Regions from separate parts of the Streptomyces violaceusniger Tu 4113 genome, predicted to be linked through region 3. Evidence: riboswitches for the same ligand, from Rfam matches in the RefSeq annotation. Region 3 holds a riboswitch; each other region holds the start of a gene.
The links. A riboswitch is a leader RNA that binds a small molecule or an ion and turns the genes downstream of it on or off. The one in region 3 is predicted to bind cobalamin.
Positions count from the first base shown of each region.

Region 1: linked by a shared signal. The riboswitch ahead of STRVI_RS19760 (hypothetical protein) and the one ahead of metE (5-methyltetrahydropteroyltriglutamate--homocysteine S-methyltransferase) in region 3 are both predicted to bind cobalamin.
Region 2: linked by a shared signal. The riboswitch ahead of STRVI_RS27215 (CbtB domain-containing protein) and the one ahead of metE (5-methyltetrahydropteroyltriglutamate--homocysteine S-methyltransferase) in region 3 are both predicted to bind cobalamin.
Region 4: linked by a shared signal. The riboswitch ahead of STRVI_RS06360 (ribonucleoside-diphosphate reductase subunit alpha) and the one ahead of metE (5-methyltetrahydropteroyltriglutamate--homocysteine S-methyltransferase) in region 3 are both predicted to bind cobalamin.

Region 1 is NC_015957.1:4,791,579-4,799,210, forward strand. Features, by position in the region: gene STRVI_RS19745 (glycoside hydrolase family 97 protein) at 1-1,170, opposite strand, end outside; gene STRVI_RS19750 (hypothetical protein) at 1,363-1,587, shown strand; gene STRVI_RS19755 (NAD-binding protein) at 1,810-3,735, shown strand; cobalamin riboswitch at 3,797-3,974, shown strand; gene STRVI_RS19760 (hypothetical protein) at 4,044-4,427, shown strand; gene STRVI_RS19765 (FAD-binding dehydrogenase) at 4,584-6,389, shown strand; gene STRVI_RS19770 (hypothetical protein) at 6,502-6,843, shown strand; gene STRVI_RS19775 (DMT family transporter) at 6,896-7,632, opposite strand, start outside.
Region 2 is NC_015957.1:6,678,839-6,686,470, reverse strand. Features, by position in the region: gene STRVI_RS27235 (LysE family translocator) at 1-573, shown strand, start outside; gene STRVI_RS27230 (M24 family metallopeptidase) at 627-1,319, shown strand; gene STRVI_RS27225 (MDR family MFS transporter) at 1,292-2,587, opposite strand; gene STRVI_RS27220 (cobalamin-binding protein) at 2,697-3,626, opposite strand; cobalamin riboswitch at 3,725-3,873, shown strand; gene STRVI_RS27215 (CbtB domain-containing protein) at 3,910-4,131, shown strand; gene STRVI_RS27210 (CbtA family protein) at 4,153-4,914, shown strand; gene STRVI_RS27205 (VOC family protein) at 5,579-5,959, shown strand; gene STRVI_RS27200 (heavy metal translocating P-type ATPase) at 6,020-7,632, shown strand, end outside.
Region 3 is NC_015957.1:6,882,715-6,890,346, forward strand. Features, by position in the region: partial or broken gene STRVI_RS27920 (endo-alpha-N-acetylgalactosaminidase family protein) at 1-2,606, shown strand, start outside; gene STRVI_RS27925 (helix-turn-helix domain-containing protein) at 2,772-3,686, shown strand; gene STRVI_RS27930 (hypothetical protein) at 3,833-4,042, shown strand; cobalamin riboswitch at 4,180-4,401, shown strand; gene metE (5-methyltetrahydropteroyltriglutamate--homocysteine S-methyltransferase) at 4,566-6,884, shown strand; gene STRVI_RS27940 (AraC family transcriptional regulator) at 6,967-7,632, opposite strand, start outside.
Region 4 is NC_015957.1:1,412,462-1,420,093, forward strand. Features, by position in the region: gene STRVI_RS06345 (tetratricopeptide repeat protein) at 1-322, shown strand, start outside; gene def (peptide deformylase) at 910-1,539, shown strand; gene STRVI_RS06355 (ribonucleotide-diphosphate reductase subunit beta) at 1,599-2,621, opposite strand; gene STRVI_RS06360 (ribonucleoside-diphosphate reductase subunit alpha) at 2,612-5,026, opposite strand; cobalamin riboswitch at 5,163-5,322, opposite strand; gene STRVI_RS06365 (GNAT family N-acetyltransferase) at 5,503-6,009, opposite strand; gene STRVI_RS52515 (DUF7196 family protein) at 6,094-6,258, opposite strand; gene STRVI_RS06370 (hypothetical protein) at 6,310-6,597, opposite strand; gene STRVI_RS06375 (IPT/TIG domain-containing protein) at 7,070-7,632, shown strand, end outside.

The DNA.
Region 1 (7,632 bases), 2.1 Mb from region 3:
CCCCCACTTCTCCAGTGTGGGCAGCCACAGTTCGCGCTCCTCGGCGGTGTCGAGGTCGCGGTGGTGGATCCAGACCTGGATGCCCACATGCCGCTCGCGCGCGTAGTCCACGAGCTGCGGAATCCAGCTGTTGCGCGGCCAGTCGGGGTCGGTGACATCCCACTGGTCGGGGTCGAAGTACCAGCCCGCGTCGACCACCACATACGGCCAGCCGCGCTGGGCCGCGTAGTCCACGTACCCCTTCTGCATCGACAGGCTCTGCCCGGCCGGTTTGCCGCCCGCGAGCCAGGTCCACAGGGCGGGCCCGGGCCGGATCCACGAGGTGTCGGCGACCCGCGACGCGGGTGCCAGATCGTCGGTGAAGGTGGATTGGGTGACGGTCCCCAGATCGCCCACGATCAGCGCGCGCCAGGGTGTGCTGAGCGGTCCGTCGGACGCGACCCGCTGGTCCCAGAGCCCGATGCGGTACGTGGGCTGCCCCTGCTGATGGATCAGCCGGGCGGCGGAGTAGCGGCCGGTGAGATCCGACTCGGCGATCAGGGCGTAGCCGCCCGCCGTCTCGAAGAGCGCCTGGGCCATGTACTCACCGGTGGGCGCGGTCGCCGCGGTGTACTCCTTGAACAGGTTCTCGTTGTCCTTGCGGTAATCGCCCAGCCACGCGGCCGCGTCCGGCGGCAGGGTGAAGGCCGAGGTCTCGCTGAGGACATCACCGCTGCCGGAGGGCAGGACATAGCGATAGGCGACCCCGTCGTCCGAGACCCGCACCACGAGGTCCAGCCGGGCGCTCCCGCTGCCCCGGAACCGGAAGCGGGTCTCGGTCATCCGCGCCGTGCGCGAGCGCTCCTTGCCGACCGTCGACCGGTAGCGCTCCACGACGGTGCGGTCGTGGCGCCCCAGATAGCGCAGCCCGTGCGACAGATCCGCCCGTTCGGTGACGATGCCCACGGGCGAGGGCTCGAGCACCGTCCGTCCGCCCCGGGACACTTGGAGCGTCAGCGCTCCCGAGGCTCCGTCGAGCCGCAGTTGTGCGAGGGGACCGGAGTGGGGTGAGGGGCCGCGCACGGTCCAGGCGGAGTCCTTCGCCTGCGCGGGCCCGGTGATGAAGAGCGTCATGGCCAGGACGCCGCAGAGCAGAAATGCCACAGCGGAGCGTCGGTAAGATCTCGGCATCGTTGCCTCCCGAAGCGGATACGTTACCGAGTCATCCGATAACTGGGGAGGGGTCGGGCGGCATTACGCCCCGTCAAGGGTCAATGGGGCATGAGAGATCGGATCTATGAGTGGGCCGCTTCCCGGGACGAAGCTACGGGTAAGGGGTCGGCGGATGGACTCGCGTACGGTCCGGACAGGGAGGCGCACACGATGAGCGGCACGGCTCGACCCGGCGACCCGGACCGGGAGACGGCGCACCGGGAGACAGCTGACCGGGAGATGGCGGACCCGGATCCCGACCCGGCCCCGGCGCCTGCCGAGCCCGAGGGCGGGGAGTCCGCCTGCTGGCTGGATCGGGTCTGCGCCGACTGCGGCGCGATCCAGGACACCGCGCCCTTCGCCCGCTGTGCGCGCTGCGGAGTGCCCGGCGAGTGAGCACACGGGGCGTCCGGTCGCCGGCCCCCGGTGCCCAACTCCCTTGGGCAGCCCACCAGGTACGGTCTGATCATGACCGCCGGAGCGCGGGTGCCGACCGCAGGAGACCGCGGCCGCCGTACCCGCCCGGATGACCCATGGCATCACGGACCAACGGGGGGCTTCGCCGTCGTGTTCTCCACCTCCACCTCCGACCCGCCGTCCCCCTCGGGAACGGCCCACATGGTCGTCTGCGGTGACGACGCGCTCGCCCACCGCCTCGCCGCCGAGCTCCACTTCGTCTACCGGACACAGGTGACGGTCGTCATCCCCGGCGGCACCCCCCTGGCGGACCCGGCCGGGCAGCAGGTGGCCGGATGGCGGCCGGGAGGCCGTACCTCCGCGCTCTTCGGCCGGTTCAGCGCGGCCGTCGGGCGGGTCGCGCTGCCCCGGCAGACCGCGGACGACCCCGCTCCGGACGGGGGAGTGCGGGTCATGGAGGTCCCGGCGCTCGACGAAGAGGTGCTGACCGAGGCGGGTGCGGAGCATGCGACGGCGCTCGCCCTGGTCCATGACGACGACGAGGCCAACATCCACGCCGCCCTCCGTGCCCGCCGCCTCAACCCCCGGCTGCGGCTGGTGATCCGGCTCTACAACCGCAAGCTCGGCCAGCATCTGGAGGAACTCCTCGACGAGGCGGCGCGGGTGGCCGATCCCGGGATGGACGCGGCGGAGCTGGACGCCACCACCACCGTACTGTCGGACGCCGACACCGCGGCACCCGCGCTGGCGGCCACCGCCGTCGCGGGCACCAGCAAAGTGCTCCAGGCCGACGGGCTGCTGCTGCGCGCGGCCGAGCGCACCCCGCCCGGCCCCGACGAGGTGGCCCGCCCGGGGCTGTGCACCCTCGCCCTGCTCTCGTCCACCACCAGCGACCCCGGCGGCAGCGAGGGCTCCGACAGCAGCGGGGACGAAGGGCCCAAGCTGCTGCCCGGAGACGAGGAGGTGGCCGCCGCCACCGGCCGCGACACGGTGGTGCTCGAGGCCGTCTCCGCCACCGGCCCACCGCTGCCGCCACGGCGGCTCGGCACCCGCAGACTGCCGCTCGCCTCGCTGTTCTCCCGCCGACTGCGCTGGTCCGTCGCCGGAATGGCGATCGCCGTGCTCGCCCTCACCATCGCCTCCTGGCAGCTCACGGGCGCCGGTCTGCTCCGCGCCGCCTACCTCACGGTGCTGGACGTGCTGGCGATCGACGACCCGGCGCTCGACGAGCCCACCGGACGCAAGGTCCTCCAACTGCTGTCCGGGCTGACCGGACTGCTGATGCTGCCCGTCCTGGTGGCCGCCGCGCTCGAAGCGCTGGGCACCTTCCGCACCGCCTCCACGCTGCGCCGCCCTCCGCGCGGCCTCTCCGGCCACGTCGTGCTGCTCGGGCTCGGCAAGGTCGGCACCCGGGTGCTGGCCAGACTCCGGGAGATGGACATTCCCGTGGTGTGCGTGGAAGAGGACCCCGGGGCGCGCGGCATCCCGCTGGCCCGCAGGCTGGGGGTGCCGACGGTCATCGGCGATGTCACCCAGGAGGGCGTCCTGGAGGCCGCCAAGATCCAGCGGGCACACTCCCTGCTCGCCCTGACCAGCGTCGACACCACCAATCTGGAGGCGACGCTGTACGCCCGCTCGGTCAAGCCCCGGCTGCGGGTGGCGCTGCGCCTGTACGACGACCGCTTCGCCACCGCCGTCTACCGCACGCTGCGCGCGGCCCATCCGCGGGCCCTCACCCGCAGCCGCAGCGTCTCCAGCCTGGCGGCCCCGGCGTTCGCCGGAGCGATGATGGGGCGTCAGATCCTCGGCGCCATACCGGTCGAGCGCAGAGTGCTGCTCTTCGCCGCCCTGCATGTCGCCGGGCATCCGCAACTGGAGGGGCGTACCGTCGCCGAGGCGTTCGCGCCGGGCGCCTGGCGGGTGATCGCACTGGACGCGGCGGAACCCGCCGACCGGCAACGCGACCTCGCCGCGGCGCCTCCCTACGACGGTGCCACCCAGGCGCCCTCCCTGGTGTGGGATCTGCCCTCCGGCTATGTCCTGCGGCCGCACGATCGCGTGGTGCTGGCGGCCACCAGCCAGGGCCTGGGCGAAATCCTCGCGGGGGCGGCGGCCCGCCGGAACTGACGTCGAATCCGCCCGTGGTGCTCGCGGGAGCGGGGGCCACGTGGTGTGGCGGTGCCCGGGATGCGATGATGCCGGGCGACAAAGGCGACGGCGGAACGAGGAAGCCGGTGTGAATCCGGCGCGGTGCCGCCACTGTGATCGGCGAGCGGATCCCGAACAGGCCACTGCCCGTACGCGCGGGTGGGAAGGCCGGGACGAGCATCGACCCGAGAGCCAGGAGACTCACGCGGTCGCCTCCTCGACGGGGTGTGTCGATGTGCGGCTCCGCCGCGTGGGGGGCGGACTTCCCCGGAGGAGGGCGATGCACCATGCCTGTCAGGCCGACCGACCCGGTGCCATGCCGGGTGACCGTATGCCGGGACTGCTGTTGCGGCAGCCCCAAGGTGACCGGAATCGACCATGGGGCACAGATCGCACGGCTCGGTGAGGAAGCGCCCGTGCGCGTCTCCGAGTGTCTGGACGTCTGCGATCAGGCCAATGTGATCGTGGTGCAGCCATCGGCCGCCGGACGTGCCGCCGGGGGCAGGCCGGTGTGGCTCGGCCTGGTCAACGACCGGGATGCGACAGAGGACGTCGTGGCCTGGGTCACGGCGGGCGGCCCCGGCGTGGCGCCGCTGCCCGACATCCTCGATCTGTACGCCTTCTCGCCACGGCGGCGCGCCTCGCCCGAGCCGTCGTCCGGCGGACGCTGACCGGCCGAAGTTCCCTATGCCGCCCGGGAGTTGCTCATTGGGAGCAGGAGTCTGGCGGCCCCGCACCCTGTGGGCTACCGTCGGTAACACGTTGCCGTCGCGGCAACCCCCTTCGCATCTCCCGCACCCTCCGAACCCCCTTCCGGAAGGCAGCCCATGGAGAACTCCACAGAGAATGCCGCCTCGTTTGACGGGATCAGCCGCCGCCGCGCCCTGACGGCGGCGGGCGGTGTGCTCGCCGGCGCCGCGCTCGCCCAGGCGGCGGGTCCGGCCTTCGCCGCCTCCGGGGCGTCCTCGGACGCGGACGCCATCGTGGTCGGCGGCGGGCTCGCCGGGCTCGTCGCCACGGCGGAGCTGGCGGCCGCGGGACGCAAGGTGCTCCTCCTCGACCAGGAGCCCGAGAGCAACCTCGGCGGCCAGGCGTTCTGGTCCTTCGGCGGCCTGTTCTTCGTCGACTCCGAGGAACAGCGGCTGATGGGCATCAAGGACTCCCACGAACTGGCCTGGCAGGACTGGCTCGGCACGGCCGGCTTCGACCGCGGCGTCTCCGACCCCGGCGGCCAGGACTACTGGGCCCGCAAATGGGCCGAGGCGTACGTGGATTTCGCGGCCGGGGAGAAGCGGTCCTGGCTGCACGGGCTCGGCGTGCAGTGGTTCCCGATCGTCGGCTGGGCTGAGCGCGGCGGCGGCCTCGCGGACGGGCACGGCAACTCGGTGCCGCGTTTCCACGTCACCTGGGGCACCGGTCCGGCCGTGGTCGAGCCGTTCGAGAAGAAGGTGCGGGCCGCCGCGAAGGACGGGCGGGTGAGCTTCAAGTTCCGGCACCGGGTGGACGATCTGGTGGTCACCGGCGGTGCCGTCACCGGGGTCAGCGGCGCGATCCTGGAGCCGAGCGACGCCGCCCGCGGCAAGCCCACCTCGCGCACCGTGGTCGGCCACTTCGAGCTCAGCGCCCCGGTGGTGATCGTCACCTCGGGCGGTATCGGCGCCAACCACGATCTCGTACGGCGGAACTGGCCCGACCGGCTCGGCACACCGCCGAAGTTCATGGTCACCGGCGTCCCGGCGTACGTGGACGGCCGGATGCTCGCGATCACCGAGAAGGCGGGCGGACGGATCGTCAATCCCGACCGCATGTGGCACTACACCGAGGGCCTCAGGAACTACGCCCCGATCTGGCCGGGCCACGGCATCCGCATTCTGCCCGGCCCCTCGTCGATGTGGTTCGACGCGAAGGGCAAGCGCTTCTCCACCCCCGACATCCCGGGCTACGACACCCTGCACACCCTCGGGACGATCACCGCCACCGGCTATGACTACTCCTGGTTCGTCACCACCCAGAAGATCATGGCCAAGGAGTTCGCGCTCTCGGGCTCCGAGCAGAACCCGGACCTGACCAACAAGGACATCCTGCAGCTCCTCTCCCGCATCTGGCAGACACCCGAGCCGATCCAGCGGTTCCGGGACAAGGGCGAGGACTTCGTCGTCGCCAACACCTTGCCCCAACTGGTCGCGGGGATGAACAAGTTGACCGGCGACAACCTCATCGACCTGGCGGACCTCACCCGGCAGGTCGAGGCCCGCGACCGCGAGATCGCCAACCCGTACACCAAGGACGTCCAGGTCATGGGCATCCGCAACGCGCTCGCCTACCCCGGGGACACGCTCAGCCGCACCGCCTCCGCGCACCGGATCCTGGACCCGTCCGCCGGACCGCTGATCGCCGTGCGCCTCAACATCCTCACCCGCAAGACCCTCGGCGGTCTCCAGACCGACCTCTCCGGCCGCGTCCTGGACGGCTCCGGCAACCCGATCACCGGTCTGTACGCGGCCGGCGAGGTCTCGGGCTTCGGCGGCGGGGGAGTGCACGGCTACCGCTCCCTGGAGGGCACCTTCCTCGGCGGCTGCCTGTTCTCGGGCCGCGCCGCGGGCCGTGCGGCGGCGGCCGCGACCGCGACCTGAACCGGGGGACGGATGGACGGTGGCGCACCGGGTACATGGCAGACTCCTCCTGCGGTCCGCGGGCGGCCGGGACCAACCGCGGCCCGTCAAGTCGCCGGGGCAGGGAGGGTGCATGGGCGGGGACGATCCGCATATCCATGTCGAGTCGAAGGTCGTCCGAGGCGTCGCCGCCGTCCGCAACATGATGGCGTCCACCTTCGGGCTGGCCGGTGACCTGCCGAGCCGCATCGCCACCGGATGCGGAGTGCGGGCGCCGTACGCGATGACCTCTCCGCGTCCGGAGAACGTCACCTGCCTTGCCTGCCGCGAGTACGCGCGGCTGGAGCATCTGCGCTTCGCGGACGAGCTCGAACGGCTGGGGCTGATGCCCGGATCGACCATCAGCACGGACCAGGCGAAGCTGGCCGCGGACCGGCATCGCGACCTCGCGGAGCGGTTTTCGATCGCGGAGTGATGGGGCGGACGGCCAAGCGTTCGCCGCCCGCCCCCCTCGTCGACGGACTCCGCTACGGCACCCGCCCCGGGTCCGGCCGAGCAACCGTGTGCTCCGCCCCTGTGCGCTGTGGCGGCGTCACGCCTTCCGGCCGCTGTCGGCGCCGCCTGGAGACGGCTGTCGGGGCGGTGAGGACGGCCAGGCAGGCGAGGACGAGCGCGATGCCGGTCCAGCCGACGGCGGGGAGCCGTTCGCCGATGACCAGGACGGCGAGGACGGCGGCGACGGCCGGTTCGAGCAGGGAGAGCGTGGTCGCCGTGCTGGCGGGCACATGCGCCAGTCCCCAGCCGAACAGGACGTAGCCGGCGAACATGGGCACCACCGCCATGTAGGCGCCGACGGCCATATTGGACCCGGAGTCGAGCAGCGGGGCGCCGGTGACCAGGAGGACGGGCACGAGGAGCACCCCGCCCAAGCCGAACACCGCGCCCATCGCCGCGCGGGAGGAGATGCCGTGGGTGATCAGCCGGTGCGCCGCCCAGGAGTAGAGGGCATAGGTCGTGGCCGCGATGAGACCGAGCCCCACGCCGAGCATCGTGGCGGCCATGGATGGCTGCCCCCGGTCGCCGGGGTCCTGAGCGGCTTGGGCCGCGCACAGCATGAGGGTGCCCAGGAGGCCCAGGGCGGCGCCGAGTGTCCAGCGGCGCGTCAGCCGGCGGCGGTCCATGACGCGTTCGATCACGGCTGAGGCCAGTGGCGCCATGCCGATCGACACCACGGTTCCCACCGCCACTCCGGCCAGGTGCATCG
Region 2 (7,632 bases), 200 kb from region 3:
GTGCTGTTCGTGGTCGGCAGGGCCCTCGCACACGGCCGCCGCACGGCGCTCGCGACGGTCCTCGGCAATGTGATCGGCTGCTACGCCCTGGTGATCGCCGTCGCGTGGGGCCTCGGCGCGCTGGTGGAGAGCTCGGTGGCGCTGTTCATGGGCGTGAAGCTGGCAGGAGCGGCGTATCTCGTCTACCTGGGTGTGCAGGCGTTCCGGCACCGCAGGGAGATGCGGGCGGCGAACATGGACGCTCCGGCCCATGAGCGGCGTGGTGATCTGCGTTCGATTCTGGACGGCATTTTGGTGGGCGTCACCAACCCGAAGGGCATCGTCTTCTTCGCGGCGGTGCTACCGCAGTTCGTCGACCACTCGGTGGGTCATGTTCCCGTTCAGATGATGGTGCTGGGCCTGGTCCCGATCACCATTGGCCTGGTCACGGACACCCTGTGGGGTCTGGGCGCCTCGGCGGCCCGCTCCTGGTTCGCCCGCTCGGACCGCCGCCTCTCGATGATCGGCGGGGCGGGCGGCCTCGCGATGATCGGCCTGGGCCTGACGGTGGCGGCGACCGGCCGCGCCGACTGAGGACCGCCCAATTCGGTTGCCGGGAAACGATCTGGCAGCCTAGCGTCGGGCCCATGGCAGACGACGAACCCACGCGCGCGGAACGGCTGCTGGATGCCCAGGCGAAGGCCGTACGGCTCTTCGCGGAGATCGAGGGGCGCGGGCTGGTGGCGCCGGGCGAGGGGGAGCGGGCGGTCAGCGACCGGATCCGGGACCTGGCGAACGAGATGTTCGGGACGACCCGGCACTGGCACAAGCGGATCGTGCGCTCGGGGCCGAACACGCTCCTGCCGTACCGGGAGAATCCGCCGGACCGTGTGATCGGCACGGACGACATCGTGTTCGCCGACCTCGGGCCGATCTTCGAAGAGTACGAGGCCGACTTCGGCCGGACCTTCGTCCTCGGCGAGGACCCGGTCAAGCGGCGGCTGCGGGACGATCTGCCCAAGGTCTTCGACGCGGGCAAGCGGTTCTTCGAGAGCGACCCGGAGATCACCGGGCAGCGGTTGCACGCCGAGGTGGAGCGGCTGGCCGCCGAGGCCGGCTGGGAGCTGGGCGGCTGGCACGCCGGCCACCTGGTCGGGGAGTTCCCGCACGAGACGATCGACGGCGCGCGCGTGGAGTCGTACATCACGCCCGACAACGACACCCCGCTGCGGCGCACCGACAAGGCCGGACGACGCTGCCACTGGATCCTGGAGATCCACCTCGTCGACCGGGAACGGGAGTTCGGCGGCTTCTACGAGGAACTGCTCACCCTGGGCTGAGTCGGGCGGCGGGGCAGCAGTGTCACCGCGAGGGCCGGTACGGCGGCGAGGACGAGCCAGGGGGCGGCGGGCGGGAGGCCCAGGTCGAGCAGGGAGCCGGTGGCCGAGCTGCCGATGAGGACGATCAGGCCGGAGACGGAGGACAGCGCGCCGGTGTAGAGGCCGAGCCGCCCGCTCTCGGCGAGGTCGGGCACCCAGGCGCGGGCGGCCGGGACGACCAGCATCTGGCCGAGGGTGAGCAGCACGACGTAGCCCGCGGCGGGCAGCAGTCCGACCGTGCCCGTCCAGGCGGCGGGGCGCGCGGCGGCCACGACCGCGAAACCGGCGGCGATGAGGAGCAGCCCGATGGTCATCGAGCGGCGCAGATCGAGCCGGTTGCCCGCCCAGTGGGTGACCGGGAGCTGGGCGAAGACGACCAGCAGCGAGGACAGGGCGAACAGCCACGACAGCGGCACCTGGGAGCCCGCCGCCCGCTCCACTTCGGCCGGCAGGGCCAGGTAGAGCTGGTTGTAGGCGAGCAGATAGGTGCCGTATGCGCAGCACAGGGCGAGGAATCGCCGGTTGCGCACCATCGCGCGGACGCCACCCCGCTCCCGGTTACGGACCCGGCCGGGGATGTGCTGCGGCATCAGCCAGGCGTGCCCGGCGAGGACGAAGACGAAGACCCCGGCTCCGGCGAGGCACGCGGCGCGGAAGTCCACGCCGAGCAGCAGTCCGCCGAGGAGCGGGCCGACGAAGGTACCGGCCTGGCCGGAGACGGTGAACAGGGCCAGGACCCGGGTGCGCGAACCGCGGCCTTCCTCCTCCCAGGCCACCGCCTGCCGGGCCACTTCGGATTCCACCGCGGGGGAGAACAGCGCGGCGGCGAAGCCGATCAGCAGCACCGCGCCGATCACCGCCCAGGTCCGCTCCGCGTACCCGAGCCAGACGAAGCCCGCGATCCGCGCGACACAGCCGGTCAGGACCACCGGGCGCACGCCGTAACGGTCCACCAGCCAGCCGCCGACCACGAACAGGCCCTGCTGGCTGAAGGTCCTGAGACCGAGGACGAATCCGACCATCCATCCCGCCATGCCGATCGCGGTGCCCAGGTGCTCGGCGAGGAAGGGCAGGACCGCGAAGAAGCCGATATTGAAGGCGAGTTGGGTCAGGATCAGCAGCCGCAGAAGCGGAGACAGGTGCTTCCAGATGCGCTCGCGCGGGGACTTCGCGGTCGGCGTGCCCCGAGTGGCTCGGGCGGTCAGGGCGCGGCGGATCAGGTCCGTCATGGGGTGTCGTCCGGGAGGGAGCCAAGACCGGTGCGCATCTCATGCATCAGCACATCGTATGCAAGAAGCATTGAGCACTTGCCGTGGCTCTTCGATGGACGGACCCGCGTCACCGGCCGGGCGCGCCCGGGAACAGGCCTGCCTCGTCCGCCGTGACCGCCGTCCCGGCCCGTACGCCGTGGAGGACGTGGGCCAGTACCTCCGCTCCGCGCACCACGCGGGGGCCGGGGCGGTTGAAGTAGGCGGGCCCGTCCAGCACCCAGACCCGCCCGTCCCGTACGGCGGGCAGGTCCGTCCAGCCCGGGAGGCGGGTGAGGAGTTCCGTTTCCCGCAGGGTCCGTTCGGGTGGGAAGCCGCACGGCAGGACGAGCACCACCTCCGGCCGGGCGGCGCGCACCGCTTCCCAGGTCATCGGCTTGGTGTGCTCGCCGGACGTGGCGAGCAGCGGTTCGCCGCCGGCGGCGGTGATCTGGTCGGGGACCCAGTGCCCGGCGGGCCACAGTGGGTCGAGCCATTCGATCGCCACGACCCGGGGCCGGGCGCGGCCCGTGACCGACCGGCGGATCCGTTCGAGGCGGTCGCGCAGGTCGGCCCGGCGCTGCTCGGCGCGCTCGCGCACGCCGAGCAGCTCACCGACGGTGACCAGGCAGTCCAGTACGTCGTCGAGTGTGCGTGGCTCCAGGCTGAGGACGCGGGTGTCGGCGTCGAGCAGCCGGACGGCCCGGCTGACCTTCTCGTACGAGACGGCGCACACCTCGCACAGGTCCTGGGTGAGCACCACGTCGGGGCTCAGGGCCGCGAGTGCTTCGGTGTCGAGGGTGTAGAGGGACGACCCGGAGTGTGTGGATCCGCCGACCGCGTCGGAGATCTCCCGGCTGGTGCGGGTGTTCTGGTCGAGGTCGGCTCCGGTGACCACAGGAACGGATGCCACCTCTTCCGGTGGCCAGTCGCATTCGTGTGTCCGGCCGACCAGGTGCTCGGCGAGTCCGAGTTCGGCGACGATGTCGGTCGCGGCGGGCAGCAGGGAGACGATGCGCATGCCGCGACCTTAGGGCCTGCCCGGGGGCACGCCCCGGCTCCCGCACCGTCCTCAGGCACCCCAGTGCAGCGTCTCGCCTGGTGGGCGGTCTTGGCCATGAACCCGACACGCGGTACGGTCGGTGCGATATCGACGACGGTAAGACGGAAGCCGGTGGGAAACCGGCACGGTCGCGCCACTGTGAACGAGGGGTCCCGGACGGGATGTCTTGTGAGTCAGACCCGTAACCGTCGTCCTGTGCTCCACCGAGATGGGACGCGAACTCCCTTAAGGAGGCCTGGCCATGGCGCAGCACGTCGCGCAGCCCACAGCCACCACCCCCGAACTGCCCGCCACGCTGCCGCTGAAGGCGATAGCTCCGTGGGCGGTTTTCTTCGGCATTCTGATGCTGGTCCTGCTGTACTTCGTCGGCGCCGAGCAGGGCGCCACCGCCGTTGTTTCCGGTGAGAACGTCCATGAGTGGGTGCATGACGCCCGTCATCTGCTCGGCTTCCCCTGCCACTGACGCGAGGGGCGCCGCACAGTCATGAACTCCGCAATGGTGAGAAATCTGCTCGTCCGGGGCATGCTGGCCGGTCTGGGGGCCGGTGTGCTGGCCCTGGTCGCCGCCTACTTCCTCGGTGAGCCGAGCGTCGATCGCGCGATCAGTTTCGAGGGGGCCCACGCTCCCGCGCATGAGCACGAGGTCGAGCTGGTCTCGCGTGGTGTGCAGTCCACGGCCGGGCTGGCCACCGGTGTCCTGGTCTACGGGATCGCCTTCGGCGGTATCGCGGCCCTCGCGTACTGCGTCGCCCTGGGCCGTGTCGGCCGTTTCACCCCGCGGGCGACCGCGCTGCTGCTGTCGGGGGGTGCGCTGCTGGCGGTCTATGTGGTGCCGTTTCTGAAGTACCCGGCCAATCCGCCGGCGGTCGGCAACGGCGACACGATCGGCAAGCGCACGACGCTGTATTTCCTGATGATGCTGCTCAGTGTGCTTCTCGCGGTCGCCGCGACCATTCTGGGCAAGCGGTTGGCTCCGAGGCTGGGCACCTGGTACGCGACCGTGGCGGCGGTGGCTGCTTTTGCCGTGGTGATCGGGCTGGCGTATGCCTTCCTTCCTGTGGTCAACGAGGTGCCGGGGGACTTCCCCGCCACTGTGCTGTGGCGGTTCCGGCTGTCCGCGCTGGCCATGCAGGTCATCTTGTGGGGCGGTTTCGGTCTACTCTTCGGTGAGCTTGCCGAGCGGTTGCTGAATCCCAAGCCTACGACGGCCGATGAGGGCCGGTCGGTGGCGACCGCCACGCACTGACGATGCCTCAGGCGTACGAGGGCCCACGGAACCATCCGGGGGCCCTCTCGCGTTCCAGGACATCCGACGGCGGCGCAGCCGGCAGGTGTACAGGCTGGTCGGCGTCTCCGCGATGAGGCAGGGCCGGCGGCCGGCGAGCGCGAACATGCGCCTGAGCTCGACGCCGCTGCCGAGCACGCCCGGCTGCCGTCCCGCGGCGCGGCACCTTCGTCAAGCCGACGGACCTCGGCGACCTCCAGGACACCTACCGCCTGCGACGGCTCCTCGAACCGGAAGCGGCCGTCCTCGCCTCGCGGCGGACCAGCGCCGAAGATCTGGACCGGCTGGACGCCTCCGCTGGCGCCCTCGTGGTATCCGGACCTCGGTGCCACCCTGGTCAACGCCCTCTGCGCCGTGGGGGTGTGGCTCGTGCTGTGGCGGTGGGGCTGGCTGCGTGTCTCCGCGGTGGCTGTACTCGGCCGTCCACGACGCTGGTGGCTCCGCCCCAGTCCCAGCCCCAGCCCCAGTCCCAGCCCTGACGAGCGTCCCGACGGGCGTGGGCCTGAAATCCGTTCGCCACTGCTCGCCTCGCCCGGTACGGTCCCCAGAGTCCGCACTGCGGGGAGCCTCTGAGATCCGCGCGCGGCCACCCCGGCAGTTCCCGCGCTGAGAGTAGGTTTCGTCGATGGCATGTCGTATCAGTGAACTCGTGCTCGGTTGCCGCGACCCCGAGGTGCTGGCGCGGTTCTGGTGCGAGGTCCTGGACTTCGTGGTGCTCGATCGCGAGGACGACGGAACCCTGGAGATCGGGCCGCGCGAAGGGTTCGGCGGTCCGCAGCCGACGATCATCCTCAGCCGCAGAGACGAGCCGGAGCCCGGGAAATCCCGGCTGCACATCGACGTCAACGCCACCGACCGCGATCAGGACGCCGAGCTCGAACGCCTCCTGAAGCTCGGTGCGCGCCGGGCCGACATCGGCCAGACCGGGGAGGAGCAGTGGCACGTCCTCGCCGATCCCGAAGGCAATGAGTTCTGCCTGCTCAAGGCCCGTCTCGCGGCACTCTGACGGGGAGCCTGGCCCTTCCATCTGCGGGCGGCGCGCGGCCTGCGACACTCGGCGGCGACCATGGACACCCTGGTGTCACTGGGTGTCGCGGCCTCCTTCGCCTGGTCCTCCTACGCGCTGTTCTTCGGCGGGGCCGGGGATCCCGGCATGCGGATGCCCTTCAGCCTGGTGCCCACCGCCTCGGACGGCGTCGCCCATATCTATCTGGAAGCCGCCGTCGGCGTACCGCTGTTCGTCCTCGCCGGCCGCTTCCTGGAAACACGGGCCCGGCGGGGGACCGGCGCGGCACTGCGCGCCCTGGCCCGGCTGGCCGCGAAAGAGGTGTCGGTACGCGACGGCGAGGGCGAGCGCCTGATCCCGATCCAGGAACTGCGGGTCGGCCAGGTCTTCGTCGCCCGGCCCGGGGAGCGCATGGCCACCGACGGCACGGTGGTGGAGGGCAGCTCGGCCGTCGATCTCTCCCTGGTCACCGGGGAGAGCGAGCCGGTGGAAGTCGGCCCCGGCACGCCCGTGATCGGCGGTGCCATCAACGCGGGGGGCCTGCTCCTGGTGCGGGCCACCGCGGTGGGCGCCGATACCCAACTGTCCCGGATCACCCGGCTGGTGACCGATGCCCAGGCGGGCAAGGCACGGGCGCAGCGGCTCGCCGACAAGGCCGCGGGCGTCTTCGTCCCGGTCGTGCTCACCCTGGCCGTCACGGTCCTCGGATTCTGGCTCGGGGCCGGTGCCGAGCCGCAGGCCGCGATCACCGCGAGCGTGGCCGTCCTGGTCGTGGCGTGCCCCTGCGCGCTGGGCCTGGCGACCCCCACCGCGCTGATGGCGGCGACCGGCCGGGGCGCCCAACTGGGCGTCCTGGTCAGCGGACCGCAGGCGCTGGAGGGGCTGCGGCACCTCGACGCCGTCGTGCTGGACAAGACCGGCACCCTCACCTCCGGGCATATGAGTGTCGCCCGGGTCACCGCCGTGCCGGGCGGACTCGGCGAGAAGGAACTGGTCCGGCTGGCGGGCGCGGTCGAACAGGGATCGGAACACCCGCTGGGGCGTGCCCTCACCGCCCACGCCCGGCGCACCGATCCCGGAGAGTCCCTCCCGGCCGTCGCCGACTTCATCGCGCTGCCGGGCAAGGGCGTGCGCGGGCGGGTGGCGGGCCGACTGATCGAAGTCCTGGCCCCGGACGACGAGTTGCCCCCGACACTGGCTCAAGCACTGTCGGCCTCCGAGACCGCCGCCCGTACACCGGTCGTGGTCCGCGTCGACGGCGCGACCGAGGCACTGATCGAGGTCGGAGATGTGCTGCGACCGGGAAGCTACCGGGCCGTGGAGCGGCTCCGCCGCCTGGGCGTGCGCCCGGTACTCGCCACCGGCGACCGCGAGGCGCCCGCCCGCGCCGTCGCCGCCGATCTCCGTATCGAGGAGGTGCACGCCCGTTGCACCCCGGAGGACAAGGCCGCCCTCGTCCGCGAGCTGCGGGAGCAGGGCTACCGGGTCGCCGTCGTCGGTGACGGGGTCAACGACGCGGCCGCGCTGGCCGGCGCCGACCTCGGCATCGCCATGGGCACGGGCACGGATGTGGCGATCGGGGCGGCCGACGTGACGCTGGTACGCGGTGACATCGAGACCTTGGCGGACGCGGTCCGCCTCGCCCGCAGTGCGCTCGGCACGATCCGCGTCAA
Region 3 (7,632 bases):
CGCCACCCTGCTGGCCGCCCGGATCGACCTCGACCAGGCCAAAAGCGGTGACACCGCCGTCCGGCCCACGGCCGACACCCCCACCGACGGCGCACCCATCGGCTGCGCCTACGCCGTCGTCAGCACCGACCGGCTCGGGGCCGCCGTCGAGACCAACACGGTCTGGGACAAGCCCTCCTCCGCCGCGGGCACCACCTGGGACAACGGACGGCTGTGGCGGCAGACCGTACGGGAGGACGGCCAGATCACCGCCCGGCTCACCTGCGGTGAGTGGACCCACCGGGCCGCCACCGCGGCCGTCGGCGCCACCGAACCGCTGCCCTGGGCCACCGTGGTCCTCACCCGGGACCGCAACGGCGACGGCGTGGTCGACTGGCAGGACGCCGCCATCGCCTTCCGCGACATCATGGTCAACCCGCTCGGCGCCGACGAACAGCATCTGCGGGTCGTCCCGCACATCCCGTTCAACTTCGCCAGCCAGGCCACCAACCCCTTCCTCGACACCCCTCGACAACGTCAAGCGGATCGCGCTGGCCACCGACGGACTGCGGCAGTACACCCTGCTCAAGGGCTACCAGTCGGAAGGCCATGACTCCGCCCACCCCGACTACGCGGGCAACTACAACACCCGCGCCGGTGGCCTGGCCGACCTCAACACCCTGCTGCGCTCCGGGCGCCACTGGAACAGCGACTTCGCGGTGCACGTCAACGCCACCGAGTCCTATCCGGTGGCCAACGCCTTCTCCGAGACACTGGTCGACAGATACGACAAGCAGTGGGACTGGCTGGACCAGTCCTACCGCATCGACCCCCGCCGCGACCTGGTCTCCGGCGAGATCATCCGGCGCTTCCAGGATCTGCGGAACGACACCGACCCGGCCCTCGCCGCGCTCTACATCGACGTCTTCCGCGAGTCCGGCTGGAACTCCGACCGGCTCCAGCGGGCCCTGCGCGACCAGGGCTGGCGCCTGACCACCGAATGGGGCCACGGGCTGGAGCGCTCCTCGCTGTGGTCGCACTGGGCCACCGAGACCGACTACGGCCCGGACACCTCGCGCGGTATCAACTCCCGGCTCCTCCGCTTCATCCGCAACCACCAGAAGGACGTCTTCGCCGACAAGTGGCCCACCCTGCTGGGCATCCCCCGGATGGGCAACTTCGAGGGCTGGACCGGCAAAACCGACTGGACCGCCTTCTACCGGCTCATCTGGACCCACAGCCTGCCCGCCAAATACCTCCAGGCGCACCCCATCCGCACCTGGGACGACCACGAGATCACCTTCGAGGGGCCCGGCCACACCTCGGTCACCGACACCGGGGGCGTCCGCCGCATCACCACCGACGAGCGGCTGGTCTACGACGGCGGCGGCTATCTGCTGCCCTGGGAGCCGCGCGAGGCCACCGACCCGGCCAAGCTCTACCACTACAACCCGGCGGGTGGCACCAGCCGTTGGCGGCTGCCGCGCGGCTGGTCGGGGCAGCGGTCCGTGGTGCTGTACCGCCTCACCGACCAGGGGCGCGCCGAGCCGGTCACCCTGCCGGTGCGCGACGGCCACGTCAGCATCACCGCCGACCCCGACGCCCCGTACGTGGTGCTGCGCTCCCGGGCCCGTGCCCAGGAGGCCCCCGGCTGGGGCGAGGGCACCCCGCTGTACGACCCCGGTTTCCACTCCGGATCGCTGCGCGGGTGGCAGACCACCGGCCCGGCCACCGTCGAACGCAGCACGCTCGGCGACTACGAGCTGGTCTTCGGCGAGGGCGCGGCCGCCACCGTCGGCCAGCGACTCGACCGGCTGGCCCCCGGCGGCTATGTGGCCTCCGTACAGGTGGAAGTGGGCGCGAAGGCCGGTGAGCGGCGGCGGGCCGCGCTGCGGGTGCACACCGCCGACGGCGTCACCGCGGAGAACTGGACCGAGACCTCGACCGCCGTCAACCACCTGGCCGCCGACCGCAAACACGGCACCCGTTTCCAGCGGATGTTCACCTCCTTCACCGTCCCCGACGGCGGCGGGCCGGTCACCCTCACCCTGGCGGTGGCCGAGGGCAGCGCCCGGGTCCGCTTCGACCGGCTGCGAGTGGTGCGGGCCCGGCGCACGACGAAGCCGGGCACCCTGGTGTACGAGGACTTCGAGCGGGTGCCACAGGGCTGGGGCCCGTTCGTCAAGGGCGACGCGGGCGGGGTGACCGACCCCCGCACCCATATCGCCCAGCGGCACGCCCCGTTCACCCAGGCCGGATGGAACGGCAAGGTGATCGACGATGTGCTCGAAGGCGGCCAGTCCCTCAAGTCACGCGGCGAGAACGCGGGCCTCGTCTACCGCACCGTGCCGCACACCGCCCGCTTCCGCCCGGGGCGGCGCTACCGGGTGAGCCTGACGTACGCCAACGAGGCGGCCGGTCAGTACGCCTGGATCACGGCCGTGGACGAACCCGAACCGCGCGAGCTTCAGCGCACCCCCCTGCCCGCCGCCACCGGGCGGGCCACCCACAGCTACACCGTCACCGCGCCCGCGGACGGCGAGATGTGGGTGGGGCTGCGCAAGACCGGTGACAGCGGAACCGCGGAGTTCACACTCGACTCCTTCACCGTGGAGGAACTGGACTGACACGGCGGAGGGAGCGGGGCAGCACGAAGACATCCACAGCCCGGCTCCCTCCGCCACCCCCACCTCTGGTAAGCCTCCGCCAGGACCCCCCTCCCCTTGGCGGCCAGGCAGTCCGTGGACAAAGATCGGCGAGTGATGGGAGCAGCCGACCGGAGGGGACCGCGGATGTATCACACCTGGATGCGGTACTTCACGCCCAGCCCGGCCCATCACCGCCTCGGCCTGGTGTGTCTGGGCGTCGGCCTCCAGCACGGCGCCCTGCCCGTCGTCGGCCCGCGCGTCCTGGACCACCATGTGGCGGTGGTCATCAGCGCGGGCCGCGGATGGTTCCGCGGCGCGGACGGCCGCCGCCGCACCGTCACCGCGCCCGCGCTGCTCTGGCTCACCCCCGGTGTCACCCACCACTACGCCCCGGACCCGGACACCGGATGGGACGAGGCGTTCGTCGACTTCACAGGACCGGCCACCGCCGCCTACGCCGACCTGGGCTATCTCGACGCGGACGGCCCCGTGGTCGCACTCACCGACACCGCCACCGCCCGTACGGCCATCGGCCGGATCGCCCGCGCCGCGCGCCAGGGCAACCCGTTCCTGGAGGTCGAGACCGCAGCCGCCGTCCATGAACTCCTCGTCGCCCTCCGCCGCGCCCGCGCCGACACCGGCGCCGACGGGCATCCGGTGCTCCAGGCCCTGGCCCGGGACGCCTTCCAGCCGCTCTCGGTGACCGAACACGCCGCCCGGCACGGCATGACACCGGCCGAACTGCGCACCGCGGTACGCCGCGGCGCGGGGTGCAGCCCCAAGGACTACCTCCTCGGAATCCGGCTGGGCCGCGCCAAGGAACTCCTCGTCGGCACCGAACTGCCGGTGGCCGCCATCGCCCGCCGCGTCGGCTACGACGATCCGGCCTACTTCAGCAGACTGTTCGCCCGCCGAGTGGGCACGGCACCGGTCCACTTCCGCGAGCAGCAGTGCCGCTCGGTCCCCGGCGGCTTCACCGACCGCGTCCCCGACCCCAGCCGCCCACCGACGATTCCGCCCTCCGCACCGGCGGACGACGGTCGGCGCGGCGGCGGATGACCGGACGCGCGTCTTGGGCCGGCCGGACGGCTGCGGGGGCGGCTTCCGCCATTGGGGGGACGGTGGGCCGCGAGTGCCCTGCCAAAGGGGCACCATGCATGCGAAGCCGGTCATATCCGGCGGCAGATTCCCAGCAAGGAGTTCCCATGCGTATCCGGACCGCCCTGTCCACGCTCGCCCTCACCGCCGCGTCCCTCGCCGTCGGCGCGGGCGGCGCCATCGCGGACGACGCGCCCGATGTCACCGTCAACAACTCCAGCAGCACGGCCTTCCCCGGCGTGTGCGCCAGCAACCAGTTCTCCTTCGTCACCGTGCCGGTCAATCTGGCGGGCGGGTCGGACTCCGGCGCGTGCTGACCCCCTGAACTCGCTGATGGACGGGGTGCGGCCGGTGCACGGCCCGGGCGGCACCGGCCGTACCCTCGGCCATCGCGTGTTCCCATTCACCGTCCCGAATTCCGGACCGCCCCCTGCACACCGCCGGACGGCCCCGTAGGCTGGCCGGTGTAGTTGGTTCGCCCCGTCCGCCAGGCGGGATGCGTCGTAAGAGGGAACCCGGTGGGAATCCGGGACTGCCCCGCAGCGGTGAGCGGGAACGACCGCCGTCATACGCACTGGGTCCGGTGAGCGGGCCTGGGAAGCGACGGCCACTAGGTGTCCTCCCCCAGGAGGACGCGCCCGTGAGTCCGAAGACCTGCCATCTGCCCGCGTACGGACGACTCGTGCGCGGACATCTCGGTGACCTCGAGGGCGGGTCGGCGTACATACCGGGCAGGTCGCCACGCTTTTGCCGCGCGAGGCCGAAAGCCCGGTACGTCACCCTTCGCGCTCTCCTCCCGTCGCCGGGATCTCAGGGATTCATCTCGCGAAGGAGATCTCCGTGACACCGAAGTCCGCAGCCGCGGCAGCACGGGCCACCGTGTACGGCTACCCCCGCCAGGGCCCGAACCGGGAACTGAAGAAGGCGATCGAGGGCTACTGGAAGGGCCGCGTCACCGCCGACGCGCTCAGGGCCACCGCCGCCGAACTGCGCAGCACCACCTGGCGGCAGTTGGCCGGGGCGGGTATCGACGAAGTTCCCACGGGTGACTTCTCGTACTACGACCACGTGCTGGACACCACCGTCATGGTCGGCGCGATCCCCGACCGCCACCGGGACGCCGTCGCCGCCGACCCGCTCGACGGCTACTTCGCGATGGCGCGGGGCACAAAGGACGTCGCGCCGCTGGAGATGACCAAGTGGTTCGACACCAACTACCACTACCTGGTTCCGGAGCTGGGTCCGGACACGGTGTTCGCGGCCGACTCCGCCAAGCCGGTCGCGGAGCTGACGGAAGCCCTCGGCCTCGGTCTGGCGGCGCGGCCGGTCCTGGTCGGGCCCGTCACCTACCTCCTGCTCGCCAAGCCCGCCCCGGGCGCACCCGCGGACTTCGAGCCGCTCACCCTCCTGGACCGTCTGCTTCCGGTGTACGCCGAGGTGCTGGCCGATCTGCGGGCGGCCGGTGCCGAGTGGGTGCAGCTCGATGAGCCCGCCCTGGTCCAGGACCGCACGCCGGCCGAGCTGAACGCCGCCACCCGCGCCTACCGCGATCTCGGCGCCCTCACCGACCGCCCGAAGCTGCTGATCGCCTCGTACTTCGACCGCCTCGGCGAGGCCCTGCCCGTGCTGGCCAAGGCCCCGGTCGAGGGGCTGGCGCTGGACTTCACGGAGGCCGCCGCCGCGAATCTGGACGCGCTGGCCGCCGTCGGCGGGCTGCCCCGCAAGCGGCTGATCGCCGGTGTCGTGGCCGGCCGCAACATCTGGGTCAACGATCTGGAGAAGTCCCTGGCCAGGCTCGGCACCCTGCTGGGGCTGGCCGACCGGGTCGATGTGGCCGCCTCCTGCTCGCTGCTGCATGTCCCCCTCGACGCGGCGGCCGAGCGGGACATCGAACCGCAGATCCTGCGCTGGCTGGCCTTCGCCCGGCAGAAGACCACGGAGATCGTCACCCTCGCCAAGGGCCTGGCCCGCGGCACCGACACGATCCCCGCCGAACTGGCCGCGAACCGGGCCGCCCTCGCCTCCCGCGCCAACTCCCCCATCACCCGCGACCCGGCCGTCCGCGCCCGCACCGGCGCGGTCACCGAGGCCGACGCCCGCCGCTCCCAGCCGTACGCCGAGCGCGCCGCGGCCCAGCGCGCCCACCTCCGCCTGCCGCTGCTGCCGACCACCACCATCGGCTCCTTCCCGCAGACCGGCGAACTGCGCGCCGCCCGCGCCGACCTGCGCGGGGGCCGGATCGACACGGCCGGGTACGAGGAGCACATCAAGGCCGAGATCCAGGAGGTGATCTCGTTCCAGGAGAAGACCGGCCTGGATGTGCTGGTGCACGGCGAGGCCGAGCGCAACGACATGGTCCAGTACTTCGCCGAGCAGCTCACCGGCTATCTCGCCACGCAGCACGGCTGGGTGCAGTCCTACGGCACCCGCTACGTCCGCCCGCCGATCCTGGCCGGTGACATCTCGCGCCCCGAGCCGATGACGGTGCGCTGGACGGCCTACGCCCAGTCCCTCACCGACCGCCCGGTCAAGGGCATGCTCACGGGCCCGGTCACCATGCTCGCCTGGTCCTTCGTCCGCGACGACCAGCCCCTCGGCGACACCGCCCGTCAGGTCGCCCTCGCCCTGCGCGACGAGGTGGGCGACCTGGAGGCGGCCGGGACCTCGGTCATCCAGGTGGACGAACCCGCCCTGCGCGAGACCCTTCCGCTGCGCGCCGAGGACCGGCCCGCCTATCTGTCCTGGGCGACCGAGGCCTTCCGCCTCACCACGGGTGGCGTACGGCCCGGCACCCAGATCCACACCCATATGTGCTACGCCGAGTTCGGCGACATCGTCCAGGCGATCGACGACCTCGACGCCGATGTCATCAGCCTGGAGGCGGCCCGCTCCCATATGCAGGTGGCCCGCGAGCTCGCCGCCCATGGCTATCCGCGCGAGGCCGGGCCCGGTGTGTACGACATCCATTCCCCGCGTGTGCCCGGCGCGCTGGAGGCGGCCGAGCTGCTGCGCACCGGCCTGAAGGCCATCCCCGCCGAGCGGCTGTGGGTCAACCCCGACTGCGGCCTGAAGACCCGCGGCTGGCCCGAGACCCGCTCCTCACTGCGGAACCTGGTCGCGGCGGCCCGTACGGTCCGCGGCGAGCTGCCCGCGTCCTGACCCGGACGACCGGCCGGGGCCGGAGTGCCACGTCGCGCTCCGGCCCCGGTGCCGAATGCCGAATGCCCGACGCCGGACGTGGTCAGGCGGCTGTCGCGCCGGACAGGGGACGCCGACGGTGCGCCTCGTCCTTCCGCCAGGCCCCGGGCGTGACGCCTTCCCTGGCCGAAAAGGCGCGGCTCAACGCGCTCCCGGTGTCGTAGCCGACCCTGACCGCGATCTCCTGGACACTCAGCGGCGTCTCCCGGAGCAGCACCTTCACCCGGTACATGCGCCATGAGGTGAGGTAGCCCAGCGGGGTGTCCCCCGTTTTCTCCTTGAACGAGGCGGCGAACGCCGAGCGTGACATCCCCGCCTTGCGGGCGAGTTCGTCGACCGTCCAGGGATGGGCCAGGTCCGTGTGCAACTCCCGCATGGCGACGGCCAGTCGGGGGTCTCGCAGTGCGGCGATCCAGCCGACGGTGCCGCCCCCGACATCGGCGCAACAGGTCCGTAGTGCCTGGACGAAGAGCACGTCGGACAGCCGGCTCATGATGAAGCCACCACCGAGCCCGCCTGCCGCGCTCTCCCTCGCGATGAGGTCGAACGTGGTGCGCAGGAGGTGGCCGGCGGTGTGGTCCAGGTTCAGCCGGAACAACGGCGGCAGCAGCGCGAAGAGCGGTTCGGCCGCCACGGCGTCGAAGGCGAACCGGCTGGACACGATCTGCGTCAGCTCACCGTCACCCCCGACCCGCGCCGCGTTGCCGGG
Region 4 (7,632 bases), 5.5 Mb from region 3:
CGCCCTGGAGCGGCTCGCGGCGGACGCGGGCTTCGCGGCCGAGGACTGGTCGTCGTCGGTGCGGCTGCTGTGCCGCTCCTGCTCGGAGAGCCGGATGCCCAGCGACGAGGGCGAGGGCGAGCATCTGGACCCGCACGACCACAGCGAACCGGGCCACCCCGGGCCGCTGGGCCACCGTATGGCGGGCTCGGGTTCGCTGTGGGTCCCCGAGCGCGAATGCGGGATCGCGGCGCCCGGTGGGCTGGTGCGGGGGCTGCTGGACGGCTGGGTCGCCGACAGCCCGGACACCCGCGAGTGGCGGGATCTGGAAGAGGTCTGCTGACCGCCTGGCGGCTGGCGGCTGCCCTGGGGGCCTAGGGGGCTCGGCGGGCCGTGACGCCTGCGGCGGGCTGTCCCCTCCCCGCCCCTTCCCGAAACCGGGGCTCTGCGCCGGGCTCCGGATTGGGGCTCTGCCTCGGGCTCCGGATTGGGGCTCTGCCTCGGGCTCCGGATTGGGGCTCTGCCTCGGGCTCCGGATTGGGGCTCTGCCCCGGGCCCCGGATTGGGGCTCTGCCCCTTCCCGAAGCATCGATGTGCGGCTCCGCCTCGTGGTGGGACGCCGCCCCAGACTCCGGCCGGGCGACGCGGATGTGCGCGGGCCTCCGCCCGGCCATCCGCTGCCGCGACGATCGCCTCCTCGGCAGCCGGGGTCCAGAGGCGGAGCCCTGCCACGCGGCGGAGCCGCATATCGATGCTGCGGGAAGGGGCGGGGAGGGGAGAGACCCGCCGGATACCCCCTAGCCGACCTGTACGCCCCACCAGGGCCCGTGGAGGCCCGCTCACAGCGCGTAAGCACACCGCGCCCGGGCGCGTCGTGCCCGTACCCTGTAGGGCAACGCATCACGGTTGAGGGAAGGCACACGGCGGACGATGTCGCAGCAAGGGACGAAACAACAGGTGGTCGACGATTTCGTCGTGGACACGGAGGACTGCGAGGAGCGTGAGCGGGCCTTCCGCGAGCGCGGCACCGCCCGCCCGATCACCGTTTACGGCAACCCGGTCCTGCACAAGGAGTGCCGGGACGTGACCGTGTTCGACGAGGAGCTGGCGCGGCTCGTCGACGACATGTTCGCCAGCCAGCGGGCGGCGGAGGGCGTGGGCCTGGCCGCCAACCAGATCGGTGTCGACCTTAAGGTCTTCGTCTACGACTGCATGGACGACGAGGGCGTTCGCCATGTGGGCGCGGTGTGCAACCCGGTGCTGGAGGAGCTGCCCGCCGACCGCCGGGTGCTGGACGACTCCAATGAGGGCTGTCTGTCGGTCCCCACGGCCTATATGGAGCTGGCCCGCCCCGACTACGCGGTGGTGCGCGGCCAGGACCTCGACGGCGAGCCGATCGCGGTGCGCGGCACCGGCTACTTCGCGCGCTGTCTGCAGCACGAGACCGACCACCTGTACGGCTACCTGTACACCGACCGGCTCTCCAAGCGCGACCGTAAGGATGTGCTGAAGCAGATGGCCGAGGGCACCGCCCGCTACGAGACGGTGCCCAACGACTGAGTGTGCCGTACTTCACAGGGCGGGCCGGACCCAGGCGGGGTCCGGCCCGCCCTGTGGCATCAGAAGTCGTCGTCGAAGGCGACCGAGCCCTCGACCGCGACCTGGTAGGCCGAGGCGCGGCGCTCGAAGAAGTTGGTCAGCTCCTGGACGTTCTGCAGCTCCATGAAGGAGAACGGGTTCTCCGAGCCGAAGACCGCGGGGAAGCCGAGGCGCATCAGGCGCTGGTCGGCAACGCACTGCAGATACTCCTGCATCGACGCGGTGTTCATGCCCGGCAGCCCGTCCCCGCACAGATCGCGGGCGAACTGCAGCTCCGCCTCGACGGCTTCCTTCAGCATGTCGGTGACCTGCTGCCGGAGCTCGTCGTCGAAGAGGTCCGGCTCCTCCTCGCGGACGGTGTCCACGACCGAGAAGGCGAACTCCATGTGCATCGACTCATCGCGGAACACCCAGTTGGTGCCCGTCGCCAGGCCGTGCAGCAGCCCGCGCGAGCGCAGCCAGTACACGTACGCGAAGGCGCCGTAGAAGAACAGCCCCTCGATGCAGGCCGCGAAGCAGATCAGGTTGAGCAGGAAGCGGCGGCGGTCCTGCTTGGTCTCCAGCCGGTCGATCTTCTCCACCGAGTCCATCCAGCGGAAGCAGAACTCCGCCTTCTCCCTGATGGAGGGGATGTTCTCGACGGCGGCGAAGGCCGCGGCGCGGTCGTCCGGGTCGGGGAGGTAGGTGTCCAGCAGCGTCAGATAGAACTGGACGTGCACCGCCTCCTCGAAGAGCTGCCGGGACAGATACAGCCGCGCCTCGGGGGAGTTGATGTGCTTGTAGAGCGTCAGCACCAGGTTGTTGGACACGATCGAGTCGCCGGTCGCGAAGAAGGCGACCAGACGGCCGATCAGATGCTGCTCACCGGGGGAGAGCTTGGCGAGGTCGGTGACGTCGGAGTGGAGGTCGACCTCCTCCACGGTCCAGGTGTTCTTGATCGCGTCGCGGTAGCGGTCGTAGAACTCCGGGTACCGCATCGGCCGCAGGGTGAGTTCGAAGCCCGGGTCGAGCAGGTTCTTGGTGTCACTCATGGTTACTGGCATGCCTCGCAGGACTCGGGGTTTTCCAGGGAGCAGGCGATGGCGTCGGCCTCGGCCGGAGCCTGCTGTACGGGGATGAGGGCAGGGGCGGGCGCGGTGGCGGCGGCGCCGCCGCCACGGGCGCTCTGGGCGATCCGGGTGGCCGGACGCGAGCGCAGGTAGTACGTGGTCTTGATGCCGCGCTTCCAGGCGTACGCGTACATCGAGCTGAGCTTGCCGATGGTCGGCGAGGCCATGAAGAGGTTCAGCGACTGGCTCTGGTCGAGGTACGGGGTGCGGGCCGCCGCCATCTCGATCAGGGCGCGCTGCGGGATCTCCCACGCGGTGCGGTACAGGTCCCGTACGTCCGCGGGCACCCAGGAGAACTCCTGGACCGAGCCGTTGGACTCGCGCAGCGCCTCGCGGGTATGGGCGTCCCAGACGCCCAGCTTCTTGAGGTCGTCCACCAGATACGAGTTGACCTGCAGGAACTCCCCGCTGAGCGTTTCGCGCTTGAAGAGGTTGGAGACCTGCGGCTCGATGCATTCGTAGACGCCCGCGATGGAGGCGATGGTCGCGGTCGGCGCGATCGCCAGCAGCAGCGAGTTCCGCATCCCGGACTTCGCCATCCGGGTGCGCAGCGCCTCCCAGCGCTCCGGCCAGGTGGCCACCGCGTCCGTGTAGTGGTCCGGGTGCAGCACACCGCGCGCGGTGCGGGTCTCGGACCAGGCCGGGTGCGGGCCGTGGCGCTCGGCGAGCTCGCAGGACGCCTCGTACGCGGCGAGCATGATGCGCTCGGAGATCCGCGTGGAGAGCGCCTTGGCCTCGGGCGAGTCGAACGGCAGCCGCAGCCGGAAGAAGACGTCCTGCAGCCCCATCAGGCCCAGACCCACCGGGCGCCAGCGGGAGTTGGAGGCCCCGGCCTCGTCCGTGGGGTAGAAGTTGATGTCCACCACGCGGTCGAGGAAGGTCACGGCGGTGTGGACGGTGGCGTCCAGGCGCTCCCAGTCCACCTGCCCGTCCTCGTCCAGGTGCGCGGCGAGGTTGACCGAGCCGAGGTTGCACACGGCGGTCTCGCCGTCGTTGGTGACCTCCAGGATCTCGGTGCACAGGTTCGAGGAGTGGACGACCCTGCCGGGCTCGGCGGTCTGGTTGGCGGTGCGGTTGGCGGCGTCCTTGAACGTCATCCAGCCGTTGCCGGTCTGCGCGAGGGTGCGCATCATCCGGGCGTACAACTGCCGCGCCGGGACCTGCTTGACCGCCCGCCCCTCGGCCTCGGCCTTCCGGTACGCGGCGTCGAACTCGTCGCCCCACAGGTCCACCAGAGCGGGCGCGTCGACCGGGGAGAACAGCGACCAGTCGGCGTCCGCCTCGACCCGGCGCATGAACTCGTCCGGGATCCAGTGGGCGATGTTCAGGTTGTGGGTACGGCGGGCCTCCTCGCCCGTGTTGTCCCGCAGCTCCAGGAACTCCTCGAGGTCCGCGTGCCAGGTCTCCAGGTAGACGCAGGCCGCGCCCTTGCGCCGGCCGCCCTGGTTGACGGCGGCCACCGAGGCGTCGAGCGTGCGCAGGAACGGCACGATGCCGTTGGAGTGCCCGTTGGTGCCCCGGATCAGCGAACCGCGCGCCCGGATACGGGAGTAGGACAGGCCGATGCCGCCCGCGTGCTTCGACAGCCGCGCCACCTGGTGGTAGCGGTTGTAGATCGAGTCCAGCTCGTCCAGCGGCGAGTCCAGCAGATAGCAGGACGACATCTGCGGATGCCGGGTGCCGGAGTTGAACAGCGTGGGGGAGCTGGGCAGATACGACAGCGTGCTGGTCAGCCGGTACAGCTCGGCCACGTCGTCCAGCGCCCGCTCCGAGAGGTCCTCGGCGAGCCCGCAGGCCACCCGCAGCAGGAAGTGCTGCGGGGTCTCGATCACCTGACGGGTGATGGGGTGGCGCAGCAGATAGCGGCTGTAGAGGGTGCGCAGTCCGAAGTAGCCGAAGCGCTTGTCGGCGCCGTCGGCCAGGGCCCGCTCCACCAGCGCGTCCAGCCGTGCGGCGTGGGCGGCGGCGAACTCCGCGGTGGAGTCGGCGAGCAGGCCCTCACGGTGGCCCACCTGGACGGAGGTGGAGAAGGAGACCGCGCCCTGCCCGGCCGCCTCCTCCGTGATGGTGAGCGCCAGCAGCCGCGCGGCCAGCCGCGAGTACTCCGGCTCCTCGGCGATCAGCCCGGCGGCCGCCTCAATCGCCAGGCCGCGCAACTCCGCCTCGTCCGAGCCGGGATGGCGGCCGCGCAGGGCGGCGGCCGCGACCTTACCGGGGTCGGTGGCAGGCAGGTCGGCGGTGAGTCCGGTGAGGGTCCGCAGCAGGGCGGTTCCGGGCGCGTCGTGCGCTGCCTGAGAAACCGCCTGCTCTGAAACCGGATCTGCGGGCGCGATGGTCACTGAGGTGCTCTCCCTCGCTCGGCCGGGGCCACGAGGGGGTGCGATGGGCGCGTACGGGCATGCCGATGCCGTACTCCTCGTACGTCAGGCACACCACGCAGCGTCCATCGGCCCAACCCTCGAGGCCGGGGGACGTGTTCACACAGGGCTGTCGGCAGGTGCTCGGACTTACGGGCACGCCGCATAAGCGCACACGTACACCGTTGCGGGACAGTTCCGGATTCCCACCGGATTTCCCTGCGGCGGCAGCGAGGACGAGCATACATCTTGTGTCGGCCGACGCACGCACCCCCATATCTTGTGTCGCGAGGTGCGGAGTTTCGCATGAATGTGCTAATGCGTTCCGAAGGTGGCCCGTGACCTGGGGCCCGTGGCGGGGCGTGGCCCGGCGCGCACGCGAGTCCGTAGCCCGGCGCGCGAGAGCCCGTTGCCCGGCGCGCGAGAGCCCATGGGCCCAGGGCGCGCGCCGCCGGTCGTCACAGCTCCACGGTGAACGCCCACAGGGTGAGCTCCAACTTGGCTATCGGCGACCAGTCCCGCTCCGGGGCTCGTACGAACCCCAGCCGACCGTACAGCCGGTGGGCGGCGGTCATGGACTGCTGGCTGCTGATCACGATCCGCCGCAGCCCCAGCGCGCGCCCCCGGTCCAGGCAGGCGCGCACCAGCGCCTCGGCCGCCCCGCGCCGCCGCGACTCCGCCCGCACGGCCAGCATCCGGAACTCGCCCTCGCCGGGCCGGGCCAGCTCCGCATACGCCCCGCCGTACACGGCGAACGCCACGGCCCCCAGCACCTCGTCACTCGCCGCGTCCGCCGCGACCAGCAGCTCGGCCTCGGCGGCCCGGCGCCGGGCGTCGCGCAGGGTGGTGAGATATGGATCACTGTCGCCGAAGTCCAGGAGCCCGTCCCCGAGATACACCTGCGCGGTGAGCTCGCCGATTCCGTCCAGTTCCTCGTCCCGCGCGCGTCTGATCGTGATGTCCATGTCCGCAGTCTGCCGCACACCACTGACAGCGGGGCCGCCATGCCGCCGGCGCCGGTCTTCGGCGTTACTCGCCGCGCTTCGCCGTCACTGGACGGCGGTGTTGATCACTCCGGTGGAGCCCGCGCGCTTATTGGCGGCGTCGGCCTCCTGATAGGTGAAATAGCGCCGGACCGTGCCGTCCGGCAGCGTCAACTCATAGACGACAACGGGTCGCGGGCCACGTGCCCCTCCGCCGCAGTTGCAGGCCATGGCTGCCGTTCCTTTCCCTCGAGTCTCCCTCGAGCCCAGTGCAGGTCGGTGTCAGTCCAGCCACCGCGAGGCGACCCCGGCGAGGTAGGAGAGCGTCAGGGCGGTGGCCGGGAGGTGGAACCACGCGGTGGTGTGCAGCAAGGAGGCGTAGACGGCGATGGCTGCGGCGACCCAGGTGCTGGTGCACCAGCCGCAGTTGACGAGGTAGGAGGGCCGGGAGTCGTCGCCGAAGCGGTCGGCGACCCAGGTTCTGAACCCCGCCGCCAGCGTGTCCTTGGTGATGAAGCGGGTGATACGGCAGGTGGTGCCGAGGGCGAGGAGGAACGCGGCGAGGCTCATCGGATCGCTCCCTCCCCGGGTGGTCCCGCACGGGTTGGCACTGCCGATGTCACTCATTAGAGGCACGGTGGAGGACGGCAGGCCATACTCCGGCCGCGCGTTCCCCCGAATAGCGGAGCGCTTGTCATACAAGCTCGCCGCCGGGCGCGCCCAGATGCGCCAAACGAGTGATGGCAGCCCTGGAACCTTGAGCGACGGGGGTGGGCGTGGATAACTGGAAACGTGCCGCCGAGGGTGCCCCATACCTCGTAGGCCATCCAGGAGCCGGGCGTTCGTCCCGTAGTTCCGCTCTCATTCGGCGCATCGCTTCCGCGCCCTGACCGGCCGCCCGGCGGCTTTCCGTTCCTCCGGTGCCGGCCTGCCTCGACCGCGCCTGCCACGACGCGGCGACGACGAGGCGTTGACCAGCGGCCTGCCCACGACATCGGCATGCCGTCGGCGCACACCCGACCCCTCCCCGGGAGGACCAACCATGACCTCGACCGCTCTCGCGACCGCCGCCCCCACCGCGGCCAACTGGCCCCCGTCGCAGGTGGGGCCGCCGTTGCTGCTGTCCGTGGTGCCCAACTCGGGCCCCGCCGCCGGTGGGAACCTCGTCCAGCTCAACGGGCAGAACCTGCGCAATGTCATCAGCGTGACCTTCGGCGGCGTGCCCGCCCAGATCGTCAGCCAGAGCAGTTCCGGTGGCGGTGACTGGGGCGGCGGCTGGGGCGGCGGTGGCTGGCCCGGTGGCGGCTGGCCGGGCAACCCCACCAACGACGTCATCGTGGTGATAGCCCCGCCGCACGCGCCCGGGTCCGTCCAGGTCCTGGTCACCACCACCGCCGGCACCAGCAACAGCCAGGTGTACACCTACGTGGCGCCGACGCCGCCCACCGCCTTCTCCATCACTCCGACCGTGGGGCCGACCACCGGCGGCACCCTGTACCTGATCACGGGCACCAACCTGACCGGTGTCACCAGTGTCACCTTCGGCGGGGTCCCGTCGGCCATCCTGACCATCAACCCGGGCGGGACCAGCCTGATCGGCATCAC